DNA from 3 places in the Streptomyces sp. P9-A2 genome. Region 3 is predicted to be linked to each of the others. Evidence: riboswitches for the same ligand, from Rfam matches in the RefSeq annotation. Region 3 holds a riboswitch; each other region holds the start of a gene.
What was found. A riboswitch is a leader RNA that binds a small molecule or an ion and turns the genes downstream of it on or off. The one in region 3 is predicted to bind cyclic di-AMP.
Positions count from the first base shown of each region.

Region 1: it holds a riboswitch for cyclic di-AMP, as region 3 does, so the genes downstream of both, V4Y04_RS04390 (C40 family peptidase) here and V4Y04_RS33380 (M23 family metallopeptidase) in region 3, are expected to answer to the same signal.
Region 2: it holds a riboswitch for cyclic di-AMP, as region 3 does, so the genes downstream of both, V4Y04_RS27685 (M23 family metallopeptidase) here and V4Y04_RS33380 (M23 family metallopeptidase) in region 3, are expected to answer to the same signal.

Region 1 is NZ_JAZIFX010000001.1:977,711-985,206, reverse strand. Features, by position in the region: gene V4Y04_RS04420 (adenosylmethionine--8-amino-7-oxononanoate transaminase) at 1-1,262, opposite strand, end outside; gene bioB (biotin synthase BioB) at 1,255-2,526, opposite strand; gene V4Y04_RS04410 (8-amino-7-oxononanoate synthase) at 2,673-3,800, shown strand; gene V4Y04_RS04405 (DUF397 domain-containing protein) at 3,868-4,092, opposite strand; gene V4Y04_RS04400 (helix-turn-helix domain-containing protein) at 4,102-4,962, opposite strand; gene V4Y04_RS04395 (ATP-binding protein) at 5,175-5,642, shown strand; gene V4Y04_RS04390 (C40 family peptidase) at 5,830-6,303, opposite strand; cyclic di-AMP (ydaO/yuaA leader) riboswitch at 6,307-6,520, opposite strand; gene V4Y04_RS04385 (hypothetical protein) at 6,853-7,161, opposite strand; gene V4Y04_RS04380 (ATP-dependent Clp protease proteolytic subunit) at 7,169-7,496, opposite strand, start outside.
Region 2 is NZ_JAZIFX010000001.1:6,105,542-6,113,037, forward strand. Features, by position in the region: gene V4Y04_RS27680 (M16 family metallopeptidase) at 1-634, shown strand, start outside; cyclic di-AMP (ydaO/yuaA leader) riboswitch at 895-1,056, shown strand; gene V4Y04_RS27685 (M23 family metallopeptidase) at 1,070-1,843, shown strand; gene V4Y04_RS27690 (GntR family transcriptional regulator) at 2,121-2,843, shown strand; gene V4Y04_RS27695 (HPr family phosphocarrier protein) at 3,068-3,349, opposite strand; gene V4Y04_RS27700 (bifunctional acetate--CoA ligase family protein/GNAT family N-acetyltransferase) at 3,549-6,530, shown strand; gene V4Y04_RS27705 (Na+/H+ antiporter subunit A) at 7,104-7,496, shown strand, end outside.
Region 3 is NZ_JAZIFX010000001.1:7,395,934-7,403,429, forward strand. Features, by position in the region: gene V4Y04_RS33365 (helix-turn-helix domain-containing protein) at 1-205, shown strand, start outside; gene V4Y04_RS33370 (DUF6126 family protein) at 202-324, shown strand; gene V4Y04_RS33375 (tyrosine-protein phosphatase) at 400-1,197, opposite strand; cyclic di-AMP (ydaO/yuaA leader) riboswitch at 1,703-1,867, shown strand; gene V4Y04_RS33380 (M23 family metallopeptidase) at 1,870-2,853, shown strand; gene V4Y04_RS33385 (SGNH/GDSL hydrolase family protein) at 3,155-3,940, shown strand; gene V4Y04_RS33390 (MBL fold metallo-hydrolase) at 4,392-5,618, shown strand; gene V4Y04_RS33395 (ATP-binding protein) at 6,370-7,496, shown strand, end outside.

The DNA.
Region 1 (7,496 bases), 6.4 Mb from region 3:
GCGCACACCGCGTCCGCGATCCGGGCCACGTCCGGGTCACCGGTGATGTACGGCGGCATGGTGTAGACGAGGTCGCGGAACGGCCGCAGCCACACACCCCGGCGCACCGCCGCGCGTGTGGCCGCCTCCATGTCCACGTCGTGATCGAGCTGGACGACGCCGATGGCGCCGAGGACCCGCACGTCACGGACGCCCGGCAGACCGGCCGCCGGCGCCAGTCCCTCCCGCAGGCCCGACTCGATGCGTTTGATCTCCGCGAGCCAGTCCTGCCCGAGCAGCAGTTCGATCGAGGCGCAGGCCACGGCGGCCGCCAGCGGATTGCCCATGAACGTCGGACCGTGCGCCAGCACCGGTACCTCGCCGCGCGAGATGCCGTCGGCCACGCGCGCGGTGCACAGCGTCGCCGCCAGAGTCAGATAGCCGCCGGTCAGCGCCTTGCCCACGCACATCACATCGGGCGTCACCGCCGCGTGCCCGGCCGCGAACAGCGCGCCCGTACGCCCGAACCCGGTCGCGATCTCGTCGAACACCAGCAGCACGCCGTGCGCGTCGCACGCCTCGCGCAGCACCCGCAGATACGCGGGGGAGTGGAAGCGCATGCCGCCCGCGCCCTGCACCACCGGCTCCACGATCACGGCCGCCAGTTCCCCGGCATGCCGCCCGATCAGCTCCCACAGGTGCTCGGCGTACGACTCCTCGTACGCGGCCGGCGGGGCCTCGGCGAACACCTGCTCCGGGAGCACCCCGGCCCACAGCTCGTGCATCCCGCCCTCGGGATCGCAGACCGACATCGGCTGCCAGGTGTCGCCGTGGTAGCCGCCCCGCCACGTCAGCAACCGCCGCTTCTCGGGCCGCCCGAGCGAACGCCAGTACTGCAGGCACATCTTGACGGCCACCTCGACCGACACCGAGCCCGAGTCGGCGAGGAAGACATGCTCGAGGCCGTCGGGTGACATGTCGACAAGGAGCTTCGCCAGCCGGACGGCGGGCTCGTGCGTGAGCCCGCCGAACATCACATGGCTCATCCGCCCGAGCTGGTCGCGCGCGGCCTCGTTCAGCACCGGGTGGTTGTAGCCGTGGATCGCCGACCACCAGGACGACATCCCGTCGACCAGCTCGCCCGAGCCGTCGGCGAGCCTCAGCCGGACCCCGCTCGCCGATTCCACGACGAGCGGTTCCCCGCGGCCCGGCATGGGCCCGTACGGATGCCAGACGTGCCGCCGGTCCAGCTCGAGCAGTTCGGGTACGGACCACTCAGGCATTGGGCGCGAGATCCGTTCCGGTACCCCGCCGGCGGACGGCGACGAGATCGGTACGCGGCCCGTCGGCCGGGCCTGCCCTCTCTGTGACCGCCCCCGGGCCCGAGGACCCCTCCGTCTCTGCGCCTGCGCCCACGCCCGAGGACGCCTCCGCGCCCCCGCACACCCCCGCGCCGGAGGACGTCGACCCGCACCCGCCGCCGTCCCCGTGGGACCCGCACCCGCCGCCGTTCTTGTGGGACCCGCACCCGCCCGTGCCCGCCGCCCGGTGTTTTGGCAGTGTCACCCGGTCGGTGCCCTCCACCTCGAACCCGGCGTCCGCGATCATCTCCAGGTCGGCCCGGCCCGCCTGGCCCTCGCTGGTGAGGTAGTCCCCGAGGAAGATCGAGTTGGCCAGGTGCAGCGCGAGCGGCTGCATGGTACGCAGATGCACCTCCCGGCCACCCGCGATCCGCACCTCGACGTCCGGGCACACGAACCGCACCATCGCCAGGATCCTCAGGCACCGCTGCGGGCTGAGGTTCCATTCCTTCGCGAGCGGCGTGCCCTCGAACGGGATCAGGAAGTTCACCGGCACCGAGTCCGGGTCCAGCTCGCGCAGTGCGAAGACCACGTCGACCAGGTCCGCGTCGCTCTCACCCATGCCGGCGATCAGACCGGAACAGGCGGACAGACCGGCCGCGTGCGCCTTGTGCACGGTGTCCACCCGGTCGGCGTACGTATGGGTGGTGGTGATGTCCCCGTAGGTGGCCTCGGAGGTGTTGAGGTTGTGGTTGTAGGCGTCCGCGCCCGCCTCGCGCAGCCGCTCCGCCTGCCCCTCGGAGAGCAGTCCGAGGCAGGCGCACACCTCGACGCCCTCGTTGCCCTCCTTGATCGCCCTGATCGTGTCGGAGACACGGTCCACGTCACGGTCGGTCGGACCGCGGCCGCTGGCCACCAGGCACACCCGTTTGGCGCCGCCCGCCAGTCCGGCCGCGGCCGCCTGCGAGGCCTGGCCGGGTTTGAGCCAGGTGTACTTCAGGATGTCGGCCTTCGAACCGAGCCGCTGGGAACAGTAGGAGCAGTCCTCCGGGCACAGGCCGGACTTGAGGTTGACCAGATAGTTGAGTTTCACCCGCCGCCCGAACCAGTGCCGCCGCACCTTTCCGGCCGCGGCCACCACATCGAGCAGATCGTCGTCGGACGTCCCGAGGACGGCCAGCGCTTCCTCACGGGTCGGCGTCTCGCGCCGCAGCCCCTTGTCCACCAGCGTGTTCAGCAGGTCCATGAAAGCCGATCCTGTCCTATTCGGCCGCCCCGGCCAAGGACGGTTCGTACAACAGAGGCGCTGTCGGCTGTGGGCATGGCCACACTGTGGTCCGGAGGCCGCCCCGCTACTGTCTGTTCATTGCCTGCAAAATCACCGGAGGACCCATGGCGTTCGGCTGGATCGACGAGCAGGCGGAGCTGCGCCGCCGGGCCGGGCTCGTACGGACGCTGCGCCCGCGGGCCGCCGACGCGCCGCTCCTGGACCTGGCGAGCAACGACTACCTGGGCCTCGCCCGTCACCCGGAAGTGGCCGAGGGCGCGGCGCGGGCCGCGCGGACCTGGGGCGGCGGGGCCACCGGGTCCCGGCTCGTCACCGGCACCACCGAGCTGCACACCGAGCTGGAACGCGAACTGGCCGACTTCTGCGGCTTCGAGGCGGCCCTCGTCCTCTCCTCCGGATACGCGGCCAACCTCGCGGCCGTCACCGCGCTCGCCCCGCACGGCGCCCTGATCGTGTCCGACGCGGGCAACCACGCCTCCCTGATCGACGGCTGCCGGCTGGCCCGGGGCAGGACGCAGGTCGTGGCGCACGCCGAACCGGATGCTGTGCGCAAGGCGCTGAGCGGGCACGACGGAGCCGCCGTGGCCGTGTCCGACACGGTCTTCTCGGTCGACGGGGACGCCGCTCCGCTCGCCGCGCTGGCGGGGGCGTGCCGTGAGCACGGCGCGGGACTGGTGCTCGACGACGCCCACGGCCTCGGGGTGCTCGGTGACGGCGGACGCGGCGCCCCGCACGCGGCGGGGCTCGCCGGCGCCGAGGACGTCGTGGTGACGCTCACGCTGTCCAAGTCGCTCGGCAGCCAGGGCGGAGCGGTGCTCGGCCCGGCGCGGGTCGTCGAGCATCTGGTCAACACGGCCCGGACGTTCATCTTCGACACGGGCCTGGCACCGGCGGCCGCGGGAGCCGCGCTCGCGGCCCTGCGGTTGTTGCGCCGCGAACCCGGACGTGCGGCGCGGGCGGGCGCGGTGGCGCGCGACCTGCACCACCGGCTGACGGCCGCGGGCCTCGAAGCCGTACGTCCCGACGCCGCGGTCGTCTCGGTGCGTGCCCCGTCCCCGGAGCAGGCCGTGCGATGGGCGGCCGACTGCCGGGCGGCCGGCCTGTCCGTGGGCTGCTTCCGCCCTCCTTCCGTGCCCGACGGCATCTCACGGCTCAGACTGACCGCCCGCGCGGACCTGTCCGGGGCCGAGATCGAACGCGCTGTACAGGTGATCGGCGACACGCGGCCATGAGTCGGCGGGACACGGCCGTGAGTCGCCCGATGACGAACGGTCGGGTGGGTGCCGGCGGACCGGTGGGTCAGTGAACCGCGGCCACGAACTCCGCCCAGCTCCCGGGGGAGATGAGCAGCGCGGGTCCGGCCGGGTTCTTGGAATCGCGCACGGCGAGCAGTCCGGCTCCGGGGCCGAAGGCCGGCCGGGCCGTCTCCACGCAGTTGTTCGCGCCCGTGCTGTAGCTGCTGCGCAGCCACCGCACACCGTGCAGATCGGTGCTGGAGGGAAGGGTCCGAGGCGGAGCGGGCATCGTGCCTCCTTACACGCCGGCAGCTGTCCCGGCGATGAAATCCAACGAGTCCTCTGGCGAAAGGGCGTGGACCGAGAGGGCGTTGAAAGCCTCCGAGTACGCCCGGAGGTCTTCTTTCCACTCCAGATAGAGGCTACTCGTCAAGTGGTCGAGAACTACAACATCCAGATCAGAAGTGCGCGAAAATGAGAAGATTACGAAAGGCCCGGTGACGCCGATGTGCGCCCCGGCTGTGAACGGCAGTACCTGGAGCCTTACTTGGGGGAGGCGCGCCGCTTCCACCAGCCGTTCCAGCTGACGGGTCATGACGCCGGGACCGCCGACCTGCCGTCGCAGCACCGCCTCGTCCAGGACCGCGCTCAACTCCAGCGGCGGATCCGCCCGCAGGACGTCCTGCCTGGCCAGCCGCACCTCCACCAGCGTGTCCAGCCGCTCCTCGGAGACGCCCTCCAATGCGGCCTCGGTCACCGCCCGCGCGTACTCGGGTGTCTGCAGCAGTCCGGGAACCACCGTGGTCTCCAGGGTCCGCATGGCGCCGGCCTGGGACTCCAGGCTGATGAAGTCCCGGTAGGTGGGCGGCAGCACCCCGCGGTACGCATGCCACCAGTGGTGCCGTCCGCCGTTGTCGTCGGATCCCGCCAGCACCAGCAGCAACTCCCTCAACTGGGCATCGGCCAGGCCGTAGGCGTCGAGCAGTAACCGCACATCGGCCGGTTTCACTCCGCTCGTGCCCGTCTCGATGCGGCTCACCTTCGACTGGTGCCAGCCCACCAGCCGGGCCGCCTCCCCACTGGTGAACCCTGCCGACGTGCGCAGCGAGCGCAGTTCGGCGCCCAGTTTCCGGCGGCGTACCGCGGGACCGTGCTGCATGGCTTCCCCTCTTACTCCCTCGGGGCCACCCAAATACGGTTTCCCGTCGCAGAGTTCACCGCTTTGAGCGACAGATATATGCATATCCTGGCCGTATCGTCGCCGACGGCCTGTGGTGATGGCAGTCTGGCGACGAAGCACCAGTGCGGGACCGTACTCGAATCAGCCGCTCCGTGTCGGACTGCGGTCCCGTGGAAAGGGACGACATCGCCATGGCAGACCATCTGGAAGCATCCATCACTCTGCCGAGCGATCCCGCCTCGGTCTCCGCGGCCCGCGCCCATGTGGTGGGCACGCTGGCGGAGTGGGGCATGCCGGAGGACACGGAAGTGTCCGACACCATCCGGCTGATCGTGTCCGAACTCGCGACCAACGCCGTGCAGCACACCCTGGGGCAGTCACCCACGTTCACCGTGGACCTCGTCCTCGACCGGCACGACCAGCTGTGCATCGGGGTCACCGACAGCCACCCGAGGTTCCCCAAGCGGCTCCCCGCCGCGGTCCAGCAGGACAACGGCCGAGGGCTGGTCATCATCCGCTGGCTGGCCGTGGAGTGCGGCGGCAGGATGAGGGTCCGCCCCACCAGGGAGGGCGGGAAGACCGTCTCCGTCGTCCTCCCGTGGGCCGTTCCCGCCGAGCCGGCCACGGCGGTCGAAGTGGCAGGACAGCAGGAACCGTAGGGGGTCGCGACAGGAACGGGGCGAGGGCGGGAAGAGGGGCGGGCGGAGGTGGAAGAAGCGAAAAGAGGACCTGCTCACCCGTTCGGGCGATACGCAGATCCTCGAGCCGCCGCACCGGTGTGTTGCCCGGGCGTCGTTCGGCGCGTTGGGCGGGGCGGCGGCAGAGGGGTGCCGCCGCCCACGCGGATCACTTCACCCGGCCGTACCAGACGCTGCGGGTCCAGATCTTCTGCAGGCGTACCACGTCCCCGGTCTTGGGCGCGTGCCAGAGTTTGCCCTGGCCCGCGTAGATGCCCACGTGGTACACGTTCTGGCCCGAGTGGAAGAAGACCAGGTCCCCCGCCTTGCGGTTCGAGGCGGAGATGTGGCGGGTCTTGTTGTACTGCTGGGACGCAGTGCGGGGCAGCTGCTTGCCCGCCTTCTTGAACGAGTAGAGGGTGAGTCCGGAGCAGTCGAAGCGGCTCGGTCCGGTGGCGCCCCACCGGTAGGGCGCGCCCTTCTTGGACGCTGCGATCTTGAGGGCCTTGGCGGCCGGAGTCGCGGCCGCCGCCTCCGAGGCGGTGCCGGGGAGGACGATCGAGCCGCCCACGGCGGCGAGGGTGAGGGCCGAGGCCGTACCGGCCCTGGCCATGAGAGACGGGACGCGATTGAGCGCGGTCATGCGCAACCCTTCGTCAGCCGCCTGTGAAGGATGACCTGTCGGATTCGGGCTGGCGAAGTTGCCCGGCCGCACGAGTGCGGCTTCACCCCAAGAGCTGCTCGGCGCGGGAATCGAACTCCCGTTCCGGCGGCCCGTATTGCTCGGGTCCTCCACTCCTGCCGATCCACTCCTGTCGACCGGTCATCCGGGCGGCGGCAGGATTCGGCGTCCGCCCGGATCGCCCCGCCGCGGCGGCGGGGTCTTGTCGTCAGTGAGCGATCTTGGCAACCGTCGGCCCGAAATCCCAATGGAACCGGGGGTTTGTGTTGTTACTCACCACTCATCCGTTCGAGTGGACAGCCTCATGTCCGGGCTGCCGTCCGGAGTGCCGAGGAGTCCCGGACCAGCATCGGAATGACCTGTTCCGGTAAGTGGCCACGCGTGGTGCGCAACTGTGACGGCCCGAAAAGGAGTCGACATATACACCGGTTGGCGGTACCCCCTTTGGTCCGTTTCAACTCCGGTGCGGACGTGCCGCCGACGCCGTCCCCGGCCGGACCGGTACAGGCGTCAGCTGTCGGAGCCCGGCGGCAGCGTGACCCGGGCCGTGCGCCGGTCGCCGTCCAGCACCCGCAGGGCCCGGGTCAGTGTGGCGGCGTGCAGTTCGGTCTCGCCGCGCCGGTGCATCAGGGTCAGCGCGTCGCGCAGTGCGACGGCCTTACCGACCAGCGCCTGTGCGGCGCGCAGCCCACGATAGGTGTCGCCGTCGCGGGCCGGGTTGATCCGGCCGAGCAGGTCGACGGCCTCGAGATAACAGTCGATCAACTCGGCCTCGGCGCGGGTCAGCGCGGGCAGCGGCGGCAGTTCGGGGGGCAGCATCGGTGGTTCACCTCGCGCCGGGAGTGGGGCGCGGGCTCTCGCGGTCGGCCAGGATCCGGTCGGCGAGGCCGTACTCCACTGCCGCCCGCGCGTCGAGGACGGTGTCCCGTTCGACGTCCGACCGGACCTGTTCCGGGGTGCGGTGGGTGTGCCGGACCAGCATGTCCTCGATCCGGTCCCGGATCCGCCACAGTTCCTCCGCCTGAACGGCCAGGTCGCTCGCGCTTCCCTCCGCCGGCTCCGGCGGTGCCGGCTGACGGAGCACCAGCCGCGCCCCCGGCAGGACGTACCGCTTGCCCGGCGTCCCGGCGGCCAGAAGCAGCGCGGCCGTTCCG
Region 2 (7,496 bases), 1.3 Mb from region 3:
CCGGGTCGTGATCGTGGACCGCCCCGGCGCCGTGCAGACGCAGCTGTTGATCGGCCGCGTCGGAGCGGACCGGCACGACCGCGTGTGGGCCGCGCAGGTGCTCGGCACTTACTGCCTCGGCGGCACCCTCACCTCCCGTCTGGACCGTGTCCTGCGCGAGGAGAAGGGCTACACCTACGGCGTACGGTCGTTCGGCCAGGTCCTGCGGTCCGCCCCGGACGGCACCGGCGCGTCGCTGCTCGCCATCAGCGGCTCCGTCGACACCCCGAACACCGGACCCGCCCTGCAGGACCTGTGGACGGTGCTGCGCACCCTCGCCGCGGAGGGCCTCACCGACGCCGAACGGGACGTCGCCGTGCAGAACCTGGTGGGGGTGGCGCCGCTCAAGTACGAGACCGCCGCGGCCGTCGCCGGCACCCTGGCCGACCAGGTGGAGCAGCACCTGCCCGACGACTACCAGGCCGAGCTGTACCGGCGGCTCGCCGCCACAGGCACCGTGGAGGCGACCGCTGCGGTGGTGAACGCCTTCCCCGTGGCCCGCCTCGTGATCGTTCTGGTCGGTGACGCGGCGAAGATCAAGGAGCCCGTCGAGGCGCTCGGCATCGGCGAAGTCACCGTCGTGGCCGCCGAATAGATCCCCCGTCAGCGGCCGGGACGCCGCTGACAGGCAGTCCGCGGAGCCTCGTGGACGCCCGATGGAGCGTACGCGCGTGTATGTGTGGCCCTGGTGACGCGAAAGTCACCAGGGCCCGCTTATGCCCGAATTGGGGCGAGAGGTGCCTGTCTGTCCTGTGGGATGCGCTACAAAAACCGCGATCCGTTTGGGAATTGACGGACGCCCCGCTTAGCTTCATGCGGTCTGTTCGTCGGGCAGTGCGCCGCACCAGCGGCACCGGACAGTCATCGCCGAGTCCCCGTACGGCGCGAGCCAGGGGAGCCGGGGACCCACCAGTCCCTGGGGTGAATCGGACGCCCGCGCGTGTCGCGAGGGGGCCCGTAGGAGACCTTCCTGCTCCGAACCCGTCAGCTAACCCGGTAGGCGAGAAGGAAGGAAAGGACCACCCTGTACATGGCGTTCACCCGCGCCACCGGGAAGCACCGTCGTCCCAGCCGCGTGCATCGCGGCACCGCCAAGGCGGCGGGCGTCGCGGCCCTCACCACCACCGGTGTCATCGGCTCCCTCGCGGCTCCGGCGCTCGCCGCCGAACCCGCCGCGGAGCAGACCGGCCTCACCCCCGTGATCACCCTGGATGACGAGGCGGCCGCCCAGGTCGACGCCCAGGCGGCCGCCCAGCACGAGGCCGCTCGCGAGGCGGCCCAGGCCGCCGCCCGCGAAGCCGCCGAGGAAGCCGCGCGGGAGAGGGCGGCCGAAGAGGCCGAGAGGGCCCGTGAAGCCGAGGAGCGCGCCGCGCGGGAGGCCGAGCGCAAGCGTCTCAACACCTTCGTGTCCCCGATCGCGGGCTCCTACGTCTCGACCGGTTACCTGTCCGGCGGCGCCGTCTGGTCCTCCGGCACCCACACGGGTGTCGACTTCCACGCCGCGAGCGGCACCCCCGTGCTCTCGGTCGGCATGGGCACCGTGGTCGAGGCCGGCTGGGGCGGCGCCTACGGCAACCATGTCGTGATCAAGATGCACGACGGCACGTACACCCAGTACGGCCACCTGTCGTCCGTCGGTGTCTCGGTGGGCCAACAGGTCACCCCGGGGCAGCAGATCGGCGTCTCCGGCGCCACCGGCAACGTCACCGGCGCGCATCTGCACTTCGAGGCCCGCACCACCGCCGATTACGGCTCCGACGTCGACCCCGTCGCGTACCTCCGCGCGCACGGCGCGAACCTCTGACCGGGCACGTACCCCCTGGCCTCCGTGCGCGCCTCGGCGGCCGCTCGAGCCCCTGACGCCGGAGGTGTCCGCGGAAAGCGGACACCCGAGGTTTTCTATGGAACGGCCCCGGCCCGCTCTGCGAGCCGGGGTTTTCGGGCTTTCCGGCGGGCGGCCCATTGTCCAAAGAACGGGCATGATTCCCGGCTCGCCATCGGAAATTCCCGCTCGTTGCAATAGAGTCACGGGGCAGGTGTCACCGGTTGGCGTTATGCGGGGATCAATTCGGAGGTCGGTCATGCGTATTCCGGCGCACTCGGTGTGCACGGCGATCCGGGACGACATCGTCTCGGGTGTCTACGAGCGTGGCGGCCGGCTCATCGAGGAACTCCTCGCCCGCCGCTACGGCGTCTCGCGCGTCCCCGTCCGGGAGGCCCTGCGCACCCTGGAGGCCGAGGGCTTCGTGGTGACCCGGCGGCACGTGGGCGCGTGCGTCGCGGAACCCACCGAGCAGGAGGCCGCCGACCTGCTGGAGATGCGACTGCTGCTGGAGCCGCTCGGAGCCTCCCGCGCCGCACAGCGCCGCACCGAGGCCCACCTGAAGGTGCTGCGAGGCCTGGTCCGGCTGGGCCAGGAGCGGGCCCGTCAGGGTCACAGCGACGACCTGCGCTCCCTGGGCGGCTGGTTCCACGAGACGCTCGCCCAGGCGTCCGGCAGCCCGGCGCTGACGTCGACGCTGATCCGGCTCCGGCGCAGGATCGGCTGGATGTACGAGGTGCGGGGGACGAGGGATCCCGTGGCGTGCTGGTCGGAGCACGGCGCGGTCGTGGACGCCGTGGTGCGCGGGGACGGCGAGCGCGCGCGTGTGGTCATGGCGCTGCACACCGAGCGCGCCGCCGCCGCCCACCGCCTGCGCTTCACCGCGGGGGCCGGCGCGGTCGACCGCGCGGACCGGGCGGACCGGGCGGAGAGTGTGAGGAACGCGCAACATCCCGTAAACACACCGAGCCTGCGCTCTTAACAAGGGTGCCTTATACAAAAGAGAGCGCGACTGCAAGGCATTTCCTGTTGCGCGCGAAATGGGAAAGAGAAAGGCCCGCCCGGTGATTTGGGCAGGCCTTTCAGTGGTGTGATTCGGTGTCTGTGTCTGTGTCTGTGAAGCACAGATCACCGCAACCATCAATTGAGTGACCCGGACGGCGCGCAACCGGTTCCGCGAGAGCGGCGCCGGTCCAGGCGCGGAATTCAGACGGTCTCGGGGAGTTCCTCGAGGCCCTCGGAGACCAGCTTCGCCAGCCGGTCCAGGGCGGCGTCGGCCCCCTCGGCGTCGGAGGCGAGGACGATCTCCTCGCCGCCCTGGGCGCCCAGGCCCAGGACGGCCAGCATGGAGGCCGCGTTGACGGGATTGCCGCCGGCCTTGGCGATCGTCACCGGGACGCCTGTGGCCGTGGCGGATCGGACGAAGATGGATGCGGGGCGGGCGTGGAGGCCCTCGGCCCAGCCGACGTTGACGCGGCGCTCAGCCATGTGTTGCTGCCCTTCGGAGTTCAAGTTGTCTAGACCAGTTTTCCATATCGTGAGGCAAGCCGGTGAGCGGCCCGGAAGCGGTACCGGGAGCGGCGCCCGCTGACGGTCCCCGGCGGCACCGGACCGCGGCCTCGGTCCGGTGCGCGCCCCCACGGACTGCCTCGCGCCATCACCGTACGCGAGCCGTACTCTGGGGCCCATGCAGACCTCCTCGGACCGGCATGAGTATCCCGCCCACTGGGAGGCCGACGTGGTGCTGCGCGACGGCGGCACCGCGCGCGTACGCCCCATCACCGTGGACGACGCCGAGCGCCTGGTCAGCTTCTACGAGCAGGTGTCGGACGAGTCGAAGTACTACCGCTTCTTCGCGCCCTACCCCCGCCTGTCCGCCAAGGACGTGCACCGCTTCACGCACCACGACTTCGTGGACCGGGTGGGACTCGCGGCCACCGTGGGCGGTGAGTTCATCGCCACCGTACGCTACGACCGGATCGGCCCCGGGGGAACGCCGGCGTCGGCACCGGCCGACGAGGCCGAGGTCGCCTTCCTCGTGCAGGACGCCCACCAGGGCCGGGGCATCGCATCCGCCCTGCTCGAGCACATCGCCGCCGTCGCCCGGGAGCGCGGCATCCGCCGGTTCGCCGCCGAGGTGCTGCCGGCCAACAGCAAGATGATCAAGGTGTTCACGGACGCCGGGTACACCCAGAAGCGCAGCTTCGAGGACGGCGTCGTCCGCCTCGAGTTCGGCCTCGAACCCACCGACCGTTCCCTGGCCGTGCAGCAGGCGCGCGAGCAGCGCGCCGAGGCGCGCTCGGTGCAGCGGCTGCTCGCCCCGGGTTCGGTCGCCGTCATAGGCGCCGGCCGCGCGCCCGGCGGCGTGGGCCGCAATCTCCTCGACAACATCCGGGACGCCGGATTCACCGGCCGTCTGTACGCCGTGAACAAGGCCCTCGCGCCGGAGCGGAAGGAACTCGACGGAGCCGCCGGGGTGCCCGCCCACCGCTCGGTGCGGGACATCGACGGCCCGGTCGACCTCGCCGTCGTCGCGGTGCCCGCCGACGACGTCCCCGAAGCGGTGGCCGAATGCGGCGAACACGGGGTGCAGGGCGTCGTCGTCGTGTCCGCCGGGTACGCCGAAGCGGGCCCCGACGGCCGAGAGCGCCAGCGCGCCCTCGTCCGCCAGGCCCGCTCCTACGGCATGCGGCTCATCGGACCGAACGCGTTCGGCGTCATCAACACCTCCCCGGACGTACGCCTGAACGCCTCGCTCGCGCCGCGGATGCCGCGGCCCGGCCGTATCGGCCTGTTCGCCCAGTCCGGAGCCATCGGCATCGCCCTGCTGTCGCGGCTGCACCGGCGCGGTGGGGGAGTCACCGGTGTCACGGGCGTGTCCACCTTCGTGTCCTCCGGCAACCGGGCCGACGTCTCCGGCAACGACGTCATGCAGTACTGGTACGACGACCCGGACACCGATGTCGCCCTGATGTACCTGGAGTCCATCGGCAACCCCCGCAAGTTCACCCGCCTCGCCCGCCGCACCGCGGCGGTGAAGCCCCTGGTCGTGGTCCAGGGCGCCCGTCACGGCTCCGGACCCCGCGGGCACGCCGTGCGTGCGACGCGCCTGCCCCACGCCACGGTCTCCGCGCTGCTGCGGCAGGCCGGGGTGCTCCGGGTGGACACCATCACGGAACTGGTCGACGCGGGCCTGCTGCTCGCCCGCCAGCCGCTGCCGTCCGGGCCCCGGGTGGCGATCCTGGGCAACTCCGAGTCCCTGGGGCTGCTCACCTACGACGCCTGCCTCGCCGAGGGGCTGCGCCCGCACCGCCCGCTGGACCTCACCACCGGGGCGTCGGCGGCGGACTTCCACGCGGCGCTGTCCCGGGCCCTGGCCGACGACACCTGCGACGCCGTGGTGGTGACCGCGATTCCGGCACTGGGGGAGCCGCCCACCGACGACGCGGCGCTCGCCGGGGCGCTGCGCTCGGCCGCCGCCGCGACCCCCTCCAAGCCGGTCCTGGTCGTCCACGTGGAACTCGGCGGCCTGGCCGAGGCTTTGTCGGCGGCGGCCGGCACGGCCCCGCGGCCGGCCCCGGAAGCCCCGGCCCGCCCGGAAGCGCAAACCCAGCCGGAAGGACAGGCCCAGCCGGAAGTGCAGGCCCTCCGGGAATCCCTGGCCCGCCCGGAAGGACAGGCCGCGCACCCCGTCCCGCCCGACGACGAGCGCCCGGCCGTCACCACGACGCCGGTCACCGCATCGACGCGGGTCACTCCGCAGGGCCCGGTCACCCCGCCCGCCCCCGAGAGCCTCCCCGCGGACGCCCACCTCATCCCCGCCTACCCCGCCGCCGAACGCGCGGTCCGGGCCCTCGCCCACTCCGTCACCTATGCCCAGTGGCGACGGGACGCCGCCGACCCCGGCAAGGTGCCCGCGTACGAGGACATCGACGAGCGGAGCGCCGCCGCCCTCATCGACGCGCGGCTCACGCGCGGGGAGAGCCTCACCCTCGGCGCCGAGGAGACCCGCGCGCTGCTCGGCGCCTACGGTATCCACGTCCACCGCGCCCTCCCCGCTCCCACCGCCGACGCCGCCGTCGAGGCCGCCCGCACCCTCGGCCGGCCCGTGGCCCTCAAGGTGACCGCCCCGCACCTCAGGCACCGGGCCGACCTGGGCGGGGTACGGCTGGACCTGGCGGACGAGGAACAACTGCGCCGGGCCTACGCCGAGCTGACGGACCAGCTCGGCACGCCCGAGGAGTTGCGCCCCGTCGTGCAGCGGATGGCGCCGCGCGGTGTCGACACCATCGTCCGCGCGGTGATCGATCCCGCCGCCGGGGCCGCGCTCTCCTTCGGGCTCGCGGGTGCCCCGTCGCAGCTGCTCGGGGACATGGCGCACCGGCTGATCCCGGTCACCGACCGGGAGGCGGCCTCTCTGGTGAGGTCGATCCGGACCGCGCCCCTGCTGTTCGGCTGGCGCGGCTCGACCCCCGTCGACACCCCTGCTCTGGAGGAACTGCTGCTGCGGGTGTCGCGACTGGTCGACGACCATCCCGAGGTCGTCGCGGTGAGTCTGGAGCCGGTCGTCGTCGCCACTCACGGGGTGAGCGTCCTCAGCGCCTCCGTACGCCTGGCCCCGCCCCCCGTCCGTGACGATCTCGGTCCCCGGACCCTCCCGGCGTACTGAGAGCGGTGTGAGCTCCTGAGGGTTCCGCCCCGGCGGACGGTCGTGTGTTTGACGGTGCGTCGAGCGGGCTACTCGTGCCCCCGGCCGGCAGCGGCAGCGGCAGTTGCCGCAGGCCCGGGAGTCGGCTCCCGGGCCTGCCGGCCGCGACGGCTTCCCGTCCGAGACGGCTTCCGGGCCGCTGTACGGGTGTGCCTGGACCGGCACGTTCGATGAGCGGAGAGAGCGGCATGCGATTCGGGGTCCTCGGCATCGGCGGGGTCGACTCCCCCCTCGCCCGGCACACCGCCGGCCACGCGGGGGCGTGGCGGCTGTCGGCCGGTGCGGATTCCTGGCCCCGTACACGCACCGGGCGCCGACGCTGAACCGCCTGCCGGCCGCGGCTCGCCGCGCCACGGGCCGCAGTCGCACGCCGGGCCCCGCTTCCGGCGCGGCGGCGCCCCGCCGGACGGCTTCCCCTGCTACACAGAGCACTGCATATCAAAATGCTGATAAACGGGATATATCCTCCAGGGTCGAGTGGCAGGGCCCGACCGCGCGTCAGCGGTCGGCCGGCGCGAAGGAGTTGGTGCTGACGTGCTGGTCCTGCTGGCCGCCTACGCGGTGGCCGCAGTGTCGATGCCCTGGTGGGAGAAGAGGCTCGGTCGTGCGATGTGGGCCGTGGCGGCCCTGGTGCCGTTGGCGACCGTGGCCTGGGCGGGCACCCGGGCGGCGCGCGTCCTGGACGGCGGCGCCTACGAGGAGTCCCTGTACTGGGCCCCGTCGCTCGGCCTGACGGTCGACCTGCGCCTGGACGCCCTGTCGCTGCTGATGCTGTGGGTGGTGGCCGGCGTCGGAGCCCTGGTGCTCCTGTACTGCCGGTACTCCGTCGAGCGCGACGCCGGCCGGCTGGCCGCCCTGCTGCTGGCCTTCGCCGGGGCGATGACCGGACTGGTGCTGGCGGACAACCTCTTCGTGCTGTACGTCTTC
Region 3 (7,496 bases):
CGTCCTCAAGGGGCGGCTGCGGCTGCGTCTCGGAGACGCCCTGCACCGCCTCGCCCCGGGCGACAGCGCGCACTTCGACTCGCTGACGCCGCACCGTATCGCCGCCGAGGACCCCGACGGGGTCGAGCTGCTGTTCGTCCATACCCTGTTGCAGAGTCCCACGGCCGCCCTGTGCCTGGGCCCCACCCAAGGAGATGTGTCATGAAAGACCTGGAGGAGAAGTTTCCCCGCGCCCTGTGGGTGAGGCTGTTCGTCTACGTGGTGGTGGGGCACCTCTTCGCGGGCTTCATCTATCTGCTGTTCGAGCTGGGCGCGCGGCAGTAGTCCCCGGACGGGCACGGCAGGAGCCGAGAGATTCCGTGATCCCCCGGTCGAGCGGATGCCCGGCCGGGGGATCACTCAGTCCAGCATGCGCTCGCGCAGCCGCTCCCGGTTCTCGGGGGTGAGCCCGAGCGCCTGCTCGAGGTAGGGGTCCACGCCGCCCCAGGTCTCCTCGACCGTCTCCAGTGCGGCCGACAGATACTCGGCGCGGGCGTCGAACAGGGGGTCGAGCAGCTCCATGACCTCGGGGGAATAGGCCGAGGCGGAGGTGCCGCTGCGGCGCACCTTGTAGCGGCGGTGCGCGGCGCCGGACTTCAGGTAGTCGTCGAAGATCGCGTCCCGTTCCACGCCCAGCGCGAGCAGTGTCACCGCCACCGACAGACCCGCGCGGTCCTTGCCCGCCGCGCAGTGCATCAGCGCGGGCACACACTCCTCGGCGAGCGAGAGCAGTACCCGGGAGTGCTCGGCGGTGCGTTGCCTCACCGTCACGCGGTACGAGGCGATCATCCGCTCCGCCCCCTTGTCGCCGGCGAGGACGGAGCGGAGCTGGTCCAGGTCCCCGTCACGGACCATCCTCCAGAACTCGGCGCCGTCGGCCGGGTCGCTCAGCGGCAGATTCACATTGCGCACGCCGGGCAGTTCGATGTCCTGCCCGTCCAGCTTGTGGTCGGCCGCGTTGCGGAAGTCGAAGACGGTGTGCAGTCCCAGGGAGGACAGGAAGGCGGCGTCCTCCTCGGTGGCGTGCGCGAGATGGCCGCTGCGGAACAGTACCCCGTGCCGCACCCGGCGGCCGTCGACGGTCGGCAGGCCTCCCACATCACGGAAATTGCGCACCCCGGTGAGCTCGGGTTCGGTCGACGGGATCTGCTGCGTCACGGGGGCCCCTCTCCCACTCTGCGCCGCCGGCGCGGCGGCGTCGGCGGGTGTCACCCGACGATACGACATGCCTGGCAGGGGCAATGAGTTGGTGACGGGGCCGTCGGAGTGGAGACGGGACCGCACCGGTGGAGTCGACGGCGTGGACGGATCCGTGCCGGACCCGCGGCCCGCCGGCCGGACCATCGATATTTTCCCTATTGGGACGTTCTGTCCGTTTGGGGAGTTTCGCCATAATGCGCCCCGATAGGAGGGGAGATGGTGATGGGGTGGTGAGCATCGTCATAGAGGTGACGATGTGTTGTCGCCATGCTCACGTAATTCCATTATCGCGCAAGGGAATTCGGGGGGTGTCGAAAATCCTGGGCGACTCTGAGTGACGGGTTTCAGGTCAATGGATCACGAAACAACGCCTTCGCTCGGAAGATCGTGCTTGTCCCTTTGCGTCTCGGTCGCCTACGTTCGCCATCGATCCGGACGGACGCCTAATCCTGCCGCTGTCCGGAGCCTTCACACTCTGATCCGCGTATGGCAGGAGCGGGGGACCCACAGGTACGACTGCCTGTTCCGGTCTCCGGAACGGCTTGGGGTCAAGTCGCGTTTCCGACGCGGCCGGGCATCTCCAGCCCGCACCCGACAGCTCACCTCGTAGGCGCCGGAGAGGAATTCGTCATGCCCGCAAAGGGTAAGCACCGTCGTCCCAGCGTTTCGCGTCTCACCCGTTCCATCGCCGTCGCCGGAACCGGTGGCGCCGCACTCGCCATGCCGCTTCTCGGTGCCACCGGAGCGAACGCCGCCACTCCGCAGGCCGCCCCGGAAAAGGCCGTCCAGTCGTATTCCGTCGCCGGCAAGACGTCTGACGGCGTGAAGGCCGACGGCGACAGGAACGGCGACACCCGCACGTACATCGTGAAGGGCGGCGACTACCTGGCGAAGATCGCCGAGTCCGAGAACGTCGACGGCGGCTGGAAGCAGCTCTACTCGGACAACCGCGAGACCGTGGGCGACGACCCGTCGCTCATCCACCCCGGTCTGAAGCTCTCGGTCGACGGCAAGGCCGCCGCGACCGGCGCGCCGAAGAAGTCCTCCTCTTCCGAGGCGCCCTCCTCGTCCGCTCCGGCCGCTCCCTCGGCTCCGTCCTCCGCGTCGAAGCAGTCGAAGCCGTCGACGGCCGGCGAGGCCTCCGAGCAGTCCGCGCCGAAGTCCTCCTCCGGCTCGACGACCGCGACCCAGGCCGCGACCGCCTCCGGCTACAGCTCGCCGGTGCCCGGCGGCGGCCTCGGCACCGCCTACAAGGTGGCCGGCAGCATGTGGTCCAGCGGCTACCACACCGGTGTCGACTTCGCCGTTCCGACCGGCACCTCCCTGAAGGCCGTGGGCGCGGGCACCGTCGTCTCCGCCGGCTGGGCCGGCTCGTACGGCAACCAGGTCGTCGTCAAGCTGAACGACGGCCACTACGCCCAGTACGCCCACCTGTCCTCGCTGTCCGTCTCGGCCGGCCAGGCCGTGAGCGGCGGCCAGCAGGTCGGCCTCTCGGGCTCCACCGGCAACTCGACCGGCCCGCACCTGCACTTCGAGATCCGCGCCACGCCGGACTACGGCTCGGACCTGGACCCGGTCTCCTACCTCCGCGGCAAGGGCGTCTCCATAGGCTGACCCCCGAGGCGACCTGCCTGACGCGCCGAAGGCCGGACCCCCGATCCCCGGGTCCGGCCTTCGGCGCGTCGGCGCGTCGGCGCGTTCGGCGGGGTGGAGTCCCGGGAGCGCCGGGGGTGTTCCGTGCGTCACGTCGCTCGCCGCTCAACGTCCCCGCGCGGAGGGCTATTCCGAATTGGCCCATGCTGTGCGAGTGGCTTATCTCACCGTCCGTCAATGCCTCCCTACGGTCGCGTAGGTCACATTCGAAGGTGAATCATGTCCGGGTGTGGCAGACGATTCGAAGAGTGACAGCAAAGCAGTGATCGGGTCGTACGTGGCGGTGGGGGACAGCTTCACCGAGGGCGTCGGCGACCCCGGCCCCGACGGGGCGTTCGTCGGCTGGGCCGACCGATTCGCGGTACTTCTCGCCGACCGGCGTCCCGAAGGCGACTTCCGGTACGCAAATCTCGCGGTGCGCGGAAAGCTGCTCGACCAGATCATGGCCGACCAGCTTCCGCGGGCCGTCGAACTGGCCCCCGCACTGGTTTCTTTCTGCGCGGGCGGCAACGACATCCTGCGGCCCGGCAGCGACCCGGACGAGGTGGCCGAGCGTTTCGAGCGGGCGATCGCCGCGCTCACGGCGGTCTCCGGCACGGTTCTGGTGACGACCGGGTTCGACACCCGTGGCGTACCCCTGCTCCGGCATCTGCGCGGCAAGATCGCCACCTACAACGGGCATGTGCGGGCCGTCGCCGACCGGTACGGCTGTCCGGTGCTGGACCTCTGGTCCCTCAGGAGTATCCAGGACCGCAGGGCCTGGGACACCGACCGGCTGCACCTGTCGCCCGAGGGGCACACACGCGTGGCGCTCCGCGCGGGACAGACCCTCGGCCTGAACGTCCCGGCCGACCCGGAGCAGGCCTGGCCCCCGCTGCCGCCGCGCGGCAGCCTCGACGTCCGGCGGGACAACGTCCACTGGGCGCGCGAGTACCTGGTGCCGTGGATGGGGCGCAGGCTGCGCGGGGAGTCGTCGGGGGACCACGTGACGGCGAAGGGCGCGCTGTCCCCGGACGACATCAAGGAGCGCATCGCCTCGGTGGCATGACGCGATGGTATGACGCGGGGTGGGAGGGGCGAGGCGGGGAGAGCGGGGGAGGGAGCGCGTGCGGGCACGGTCCCGTGCCCGGGCGTTCGTGTTCCCGGTACAGCGGGCCCGCCCGGACGGCTCTTCCTGTTCCGGCCCCGGGTTCCCGGGCCGGCGGACTCCGGACACCGGAACTCGTTCACGGCCACGCCCCGACGAGCGAGGTGGGCGTCGTCGCCCACCCCCTCGATCCACAGTCGCCGTCCCGTGGGGGCGTACCACCGCGCGGCTTGCGCAGCCGCGTGGAATCGGCCTCGGGCGTGTGAGTGAAGACGACGGCCACCGGCTTTCCCTTCGCCGACAAGCGAGGGGAACGGGCACGGCTCCGGGGCGCTTTCCGGCCGGTGAGGCGTCTCGAGGCCGGGTCGGCCACACATAATGGATTATCTGACCGACTCCGTTTGGAGGCATTGTGGCCGGTACCCGTTCCCAGAGTTCCGGACTCCGTGCGCTACGGCCCGCGGCCTTCGGCGCGGACCCCACCGGTGAGCGCATGGCGCGTATCCGCAGGTCCCCGCACTACCGGGACGGCGTGTTCCAGAACCCCGAAGGCCCCACCCGGCTCCGGTCCCCGGGCTCGTCCCGGGACCTTGCGAAGACCTACTTCGACAAGGAGACCCGGTCCCGCCGTGCCCCGCACGGCGCCCTGCCGGTGCACGCCACCACTCTTGCCGACCTGGCCCGCCCACCTGCCTCCGGACTGCGCCTGACCTGGATGGGCCACTCCAGCGTGCTCGTGGAGATCGACGGGCGGCGGGTGCTGTTCGACCCCGTGTGGGGCGAGCGCTGCTCCCCGTTCCCCTTCGCCGGTCCGAAGCGGCTGCACCCGGTACCCCTGCCGCTGGCCGCGCTCGGTCCGGTCGACGTCGTCGTGATCTCGCACGACCACTACGACCATCTGGACCTGCCCACCGTCAAGGCGCTCGCCGGAACGGACACGTTGTTCGCCGTGCCGCTCGGCGTGGGTGCCCATCTCGAGCACTGGGGCGTGTCCGCCGACCGGTTGCGCGAACTGGACTGGCACGAGACGACCGAGGTCGGCGGACTCACCCTCACCGCCACCCCGGCCCGCCACTTCTGCGGCCGGGGCCTGCGCAACACCCAGCACACCCTGTGGGCCTCATGGGTCGTCGCGGGCGAGGAACACCGCGTCTACCACAGTGGCGACACCGGCTACTTCGACGGTTTCAAGGACATCGGCACCGCCCACGGCCCCTTCGACGCGACGATGATCCAGATCGGCGCGTACTCGGACTTCTGGCGCAAGGGGCAGCCGGACCCGATTCCGGGACCCGGCTCCTGGCCGGAGATCCACATGAATCCCGCAGAGGGTCTCCAGGCCCACCTCGACCTCCAACAGGGCCGGCCGGGCGGGGTCTTCCTGCCGATCCACTGGGGCACCTTCAACCTGGCACCGCACCCGTGGGCGGAGCCCGGCGAGTGGACGATGGCCGCGGCCGAGTCGGTCGGGCAGCCCGCCGCCTTCCCCGTTCCGGGTCTGCCGTTCGAGCCCGCCGGGGAACTGCCGGACGAACCGTGGTGGCGGGATGTGGGACACGTTCCGAGCCACAAGTGGCCCCTGCCCGACCCCGTCACGGACTTCTCCCGCGAGGGCCTGGACCTGGTGGGGGAGGAATGACCCTTGGCCTTGATCGCTACGTTGAGTGATATTTCTACGAGGAGCGTGCAGGGCGCAGAGGGTTTCCGAGGGGCCCTTCCGTAGGACGGCCGAGCGGAAACATCGAGGGCCGGAGAGCTTTGAGCTCTCCGGCCCTCGATGTTTCCCGATGACCGTATCCGACCAGGTCGGATCGAGTGGCGACCTTTCTTTGACGAGTGAGTGACGGGTTTATCGGTCTGTCGTACGAAGCCTCATACCAGAGCGGGACGCTGTCCGTGTGAGTTTGTCAACTGACCACCGCACGTGATGCGGTGGTGACTACGGTGAGTGTCGGTCGGGCGACGCATGGCCGACGCCCTCGGCCTTCCGAGGCGCCCCCGACCGGTACGGCGACACCATGACGACACCCGTCGCCCGGCGTATCGCGCCACGGGGTCGCCCCCATCGGATCGGATCAGGGAGCGGGGACCGGTACGTGCAGGCAGAAGGCGGACGAGGGAGGGGACGGGGTGACACACCCCGTCGCTCGGGCCCGGTCGGCGCCTCGGGCGTGACCGGTGCGCCGGGCATGTCCAGCGGGTCGCAGGCGGCCGAGGCCGCCCCGGGCGAGCCGCCGGCCGACCCGCGCGCCGGTGCCGGCAACGGGCGTCCGCCCGCCCCGCGCGGCGGCGAGCCGCGTGGGGCACGGAACCGGTCCCATGCGCCCGGCGGCCGCGGCGCCACGCGTTCCCCCGGCACCCAGGACCGACGGACCAGTTCGAGGACACCCATGCCCGATCCCCGCCCTCCCGCCGGTCCGCCCTCCCGTACCGACCGACGGGAGGGCGGACGGCACGGACGCCCGTCCGCCCGGCCCGCCCCCACGCACCCCGAGGCGCAGATACGGCCCCAGTTGCTGCGGCTCGCCGTCCTGCCACCCGTGGCGGTCGCCCTCAGCGCCGGCGCCGCCGTACTGTTCCTCGTCCGCTCCACCGGAGTACGGCCGGGCGCGGCCCTGTGGGGCGTGCTCGGCGGCGCGGTGTCGGTGACCCTCGCCGGCATCGTCATCGCCGCCGTGGCCGCCGACCGTGCGGCCCGGTCCGTGCACGACCGCGTCGAGAGCCTGCGCCGGAGCACGGCTCGGCGCGAGGCCGACCTGCGCGCCCTCGTGGACACCCTGCGCCGTGGCGACGGCCCGCCACCGCGCGCCCAGCCGGGCGGGACGCCCAGGGACGCCGACGGCTTCGACCGGCTCGCCGCCGACCTGTCCCGGGCCCATGACAGCGCCGTCACCGCCATCGTCCAGGCGTCCCAGCTCTCCAGCCAGGCGGGCAGCGAGCAGAAGCTCGAGGTGTTCGTCAACCTGGCCCGGCGTCTGCAGTCCCTGGTGCACCGTGAGATCTCCATCCTCGACGAGATGGAGAACGAGATCGAGGACCCCGACCTGCTCAAGGGCCTCTTCCACGTCGACCATCTCGCCACCCGCATCCGCCGCCACGCCGAGAACCTCGCCGTGCTCGGCGGGGCCGTCTCCCGGCGGCAGTGGAGCAACCCGGTCTCCATGACCGAGGTGCTGCGCTCGGCCATCGCCGAGGTCGAGCAGTACTCACGGGTCAAGCTGGTGCCGCCGATCGACGGCACCCTGCGCGGGCACGCCGTCGCCGACGTCATCCACCTGCTCGCCGAACTCGTCGAGAACGCCACGCTGTACTCCGCGCCGCACACCCAGGTGCTGCTGCGTGCCGGACTCGTCACCTCCGGGCTCGCCGTCGAGGTCGAGGACCGCGGGCTCGGTATGCCCGTGGACGAGCAGGAACGGATGAACGCCCTGCTCGCCGACCCGGACCAGGTCAATGTCGCCAGCCTCCTGGCCGACGGACGCATCGGCCTGTACGTGGTCTCGCAGCTCGCGCGGCG